DNA from 2 places in the Aliirhizobium sp. YIM B11859 genome. Region 1 is predicted to be linked to the other one. Evidence: predicted binding sites of a transcription regulator. Region 1 holds the regulator's gene; the other holds the start of a gene.

Region 1 (2,202 bases):
GGGCAGTGGAGCCGCGCCCGCCGGCTGGGGGATCCTGTCGGGCCGGTAATGCGCGACGACTGGAGTGACGCCGTCCTTCCCAAGGATCGTGCCGAACGGCTGCCGGCAAAAGTGGTCGCCATGGCGCGAAAGCGAATGCAGGAAGCGAGTGGCAGCCGTTTTGCCTGCCAGCCGAAGGCGTGGTGCGCCTTTACAGCGGGCGACGTCATCGTCGTTGTCGTCGAGGATGGTCGCTTCACAGGGGCTGCCTGTGACATTGCCGGTCTCGTCATCGCGCCACGGGCGCGGTTCGATCAGTGCCGGTCAGGGACGCCCCTGCTGAGCGGCAAAACGCTGCGCAAGACAGGCTCGCTCGAGATCGATTTTGCCGGTTCTTTTATGCCCGAGCAATGGATGGTGAAAGCAGGCATGCAGGCCGCAACACGACCGTGGAACGTTCACCGCCAATATGACTGGCGGCGTGATGTCTATGACGGGTCATTGCCTGACTGGCTGGTCGAGGCTCAACAACAACCCCCGGAAGAGCTCGGCACCATACAAAGCGCCTCATCAATTCCGGTTGCAGGACAGGGCGGTGACCTGCAGACCACGTATGATCCAGCCGAACTTAGTGATACCGGCGGATGAGGCCAACCAGCTTACCCTGAACCTTGACCCGGTCGGGCGGAAAGATGCGGGTCTCATAAGCAGGGTTGGCGGCTTCCAGCGCGATCGATCCACCCTTGCGGCGGAACCGCTTCAGCGTGGCTTCCTCGTCGTCGACAAGTGCCACGATGATATCGCCCGGGTTCGCGGTGTTGCCGTTACGGATGATAACGGTGTCGCCGTCGAGGATGCCGGCCTCGATCATCGAATCGCCCTTCACCTCCAGCGCATAATGTTCGCCGGAGCCCAGCATCTCGACAGGCACGGAAATATCATGGGTGTTGTTCTGAATGGCCGAAATCGGCACGCCGGCCGCGATGCGGCCCATGACGGGAACGCTTGCGGAGGATGGTTCGTTTACAGAGGCCGGTGCAGCGGGGGCAGGGGCGGGTATTTTTTTACCGAGGCTTCCCTCGATGACGCTCGGCGAAAAACCGCGCTTGGGCTGCAGCGTCTGCACATAGGATTCGGGAAGCTTGATGACTTCGAGCGCACGGGCCCGGTTCGGTAGCCTGCGGATGAAGCCGCGCTCTTCCAGCGCCGTAATCAGCCGGTGAATGCCCGATTTGGAGGCGAGGTCGAGCGCATCCTTCATCTCGTCGAAAGAAGGTGGGATGCCGGACTCCTTCATACGTTCATGTATGAACAGAAGCAGTTCCTGTTGCTTGCGGGTGAGCATCTTGATGCACCTTCAGATTTGAAACAAATGCAGAACGGACACTATATGTTCCATATGTGTTCCGCAAGTCCCTAAATTTTCGTGAAAACATCATAACTTTCTGAGATGCCGGATGACGTTCTCAGTCGGAATCTACTTGCGCTTGCCGGCGGTCTGCCCAATCTACTGCCGGCGGATCAAAGTCTGGGGGACGTGCGTGACTGCAAGGAAAATCGATCATCTCGTTTTGCCGGTCGGCAACCTCGTCCTGGCACGGGAACGGCTGTCGGCACTTGGGTTCACCGTGGCGCCGGACGGCCTTCACCCGTTCGGCACGGCCAATGCCTGTATCTTCCTGGAGGACGGCACCTATCTGGAGCCGTTGGCGCTGGCCGACCGTCGTAAAGCGGGGGCGGCGGTCAAGCGCGGCAACGTCTTCGTTGAACGCGACATGGCCTTTCGCGGACGCCGGGGGCGCCAGGGGCTTTCGGCGATCGTGGTTGCAAGCGACGACGCGTCAGGCGATCACCGGCGTTTTGTCGAGAACGGAATATCCGCCGGAGAGCCGCTGGAGTTCGCACGTATCATCAAGTCACCGGAAGGCGACGAAAGAGAAGGTCGGTTCCGGCTGGCCTTTGCCGCCGAACAGGAGGCTGTCGATTTTTTCGCTTTTGCCTGTCAGCGGGTGGTCTCCTTTCCGCAGGACATGGGATCGCTGCGCTCGCATGCGAATGCCGTCACCGGGTTGAAGGAGGTCGTTCTGGCCGCCGAGACGCCGCCCGAATCGGCGTCACTGCTGCAGAATGTCCTTTCTGTCGACGGCGAAGACGGCGAGTCTGGCATGGTGTTTGCCGTCGAGAATGCCAGGGTGCGGGTCCTAGATCGCGAGCAGTTGCTGC
Region 2 (2,202 bases), on a different contig from region 1:
AATAGGCCATGGCATCGCGGATCTCGAGCCGCTCGTAAAAGCGTGGACCGCCGATGACGCGGTAGTTGAGGCCGAGCGTGACGAAACGGTCTTCGAATTCGCGCATCTGGAACGAGGCGCGCACAAGGATCGCCATGTCGTTCAGCGCGTGTTTCCTGCCATCATTACCGCCGCGCTGCAGCCTCTCGATCTCCTCGCCGACGGCGCGGGCTTCCTCTTCGCTGTCCCAGGCGGCGTGAACGATGACCTTTTCATCATCGGGATCGACGCGGTCGGTGAACAAGGTCTTGCCGAGGCGACCTTCGTTATGGGCGATCAGATGGCCGGCGGCGCCGAGAATATGCTCGGTGGAGCGATAGTTGCGCTCCAGCTTGATCACCTTGGCGCCGGGGAAATCCTTTTCGAAGCGCAGGATGTTGTCCACCTCGGCACCACGCCAGCCATAGATCGACTGGTCGTCGTCGCCGACGCAGCAGACATTCTGCGGCACGCCCTTGGGGCGCTGGGCCAGCAGGCGCAGCCACATATACTGTGCCGTATTGGTATCCTGATACTCGTCGACCAGGATGTAGCGGAACCTCTGGTGATATTCCTTGAGCAGATCCGGCGTCTTGCGAAAAAGCGCGATCGGATGCAGCAGGAGATCGCCGAAGTCGCAGGCATTCAGCGTGCGCAGCCGTGCCTGATAGGCGGCATAAAGTTCGCGGCCCTTGCCGTTGGCAAATGCGCGGGCGTCGCCTTCTGGAATATCCTGCGGCAGAAGCGCCTTGTTCTTCCAACCGTCGATCATGCCGGCGAACTGTTTTGCCGGCCAGCGCTTGTCGTCCAGACCTTCGGCCTGGATCAACTGCTTGATCAGGCGGATGACGTCGTCCGTGTCGAGAATGGTGAAGTCGGAGCGCAGGCCGACCAGTTCCGCATGGCGACGCAGGATCTTGACGCCGATCGAGTGGAAGGTGCCGAGCCATGGCATGCCTTCGACGGCACCGCCGACGAGAACGCCGATGCGCTCCTTCATCTCGCGGGCCGCCTTGTTGGTAAAGGTGACGGCGAGGATCTGGCTGGGGTAAGCCCGGTTGGTTTCGAGAATATGGGCGATGCGGGTGGTCAGCACACGGGTCTTGCCAGTGCCCGCGCCGGCGAGGACCAGAACCGCACCGTCGAGTGTTTCCACCGCCTCGCGCTGTTCCGGATTGAGGCCCGACAGATAATCGGGGGCAGGGCGTGCTCCGTCGCGCGCGGCCATTGCACGGGCGGCAATGCCCAGGCCCGTCTGCGGTGCATTTCGGGGGGCATCCTGGGCCCTGTCCGGTGCGCCCACCGATGCTCGCTGCGGGCGGTCGCCAGCCGGCTGCTGCTTGCGAGGCGCGTGTTCCGGTTCTTCATCGAAGAACGGAATATCGTCGAAACTGTTATTCATGCGGCCAATGTAGTGATTCGAGGCCGAAAGGCCAGATCATGTTCACTTTTCATTCCAGTTATTGCCGCTCATTTTCTTCATTCGTGGTGGTTGCCGGGCTTCGCCGGGCTGCGTGGCGTTGCCCCGATGACGGCTTCCCCAGGTGCAATCCGTGTCTTTCTTTTGTTTGGCTATGCGCTGACACAAGTGTGAAATCCCGTGATGGTAGAATTTCCGGATCACCGATGCCGGCATTGCCAGTTATTGATAAAACAGGGATATTGTCGGTTGTCGGCTCCTGAGTGACTTTTAATACCTGCGAGGTCTGCATGCGGATTTGGAACCAGCTTATTCTGTCGGTCGCGGTGTTGCTCGGGGGGCTCTGTCTCTGGGTCTACATGTCGGCCGATGCTGGCCGCACGCTGATATCCATGGGAATGCCACAGGGTGTCGTTTCGGCGATCAATCCGAAAGCGATCGAACCGGTTTCGGCAACGGTCGCCGGCAGCGAAGGACACAATGCCGGTTCAGGTGGCTCCCGCCAGAACGCAAACCCGGATGCACAAGCAGTACTGGTCGCCACAAGGCCGGTCGGCACCGGCGTCGTCAACGACCGTCTGTCTGCGATCGGTGACGGGGAGGCTATCCAATCGGTGATCGTCATGCCGCAGGCAACCGGCACGATCAACGAGATCCTGGTGAAGTCAGGCGATCAGGTCAAAAAAGGCCAGGTGCTTGCGCAGCTCGATGATGACGAACAGATCATCCTGCGCGATCAGGCCAGGGTTCTCTTGCGCAGCGCA

Evidence for each region. Region 1 encodes LexA, which represses DNA repair genes until DNA is damaged. Its sites were predicted from a motif close to TGTTCNNNNTGTGTTCNG; they were not measured.
Region 2: a site for LexA is predicted at 1,460-1,477, ahead of AC2GXZ_RS05270 (ATP-dependent helicase). Genes of this name have one in related genera too.

What each region holds. Positions count from the first base shown of each region.
Region 1 covers NZ_JBXHAY010000013.1:9,119-11,320, forward strand. The annotation lists gene AC2GXZ_RS29120 (ComEC/Rec2 family competence protein) at 1-627, shown strand, start outside; gene lexA (transcriptional repressor LexA) at 608-1,324, opposite strand; gene AC2GXZ_RS29130 (VOC family protein) at 1,521-2,202, shown strand, end outside.
Region 2 covers NZ_JBXHAY010000001.1:1,134,463-1,136,664, forward strand. The annotation lists gene AC2GXZ_RS05270 (ATP-dependent helicase) at 1-1,420, opposite strand, end outside; gene AC2GXZ_RS05275 (efflux RND transporter periplasmic adaptor subunit) at 1,729-2,202, shown strand, end outside.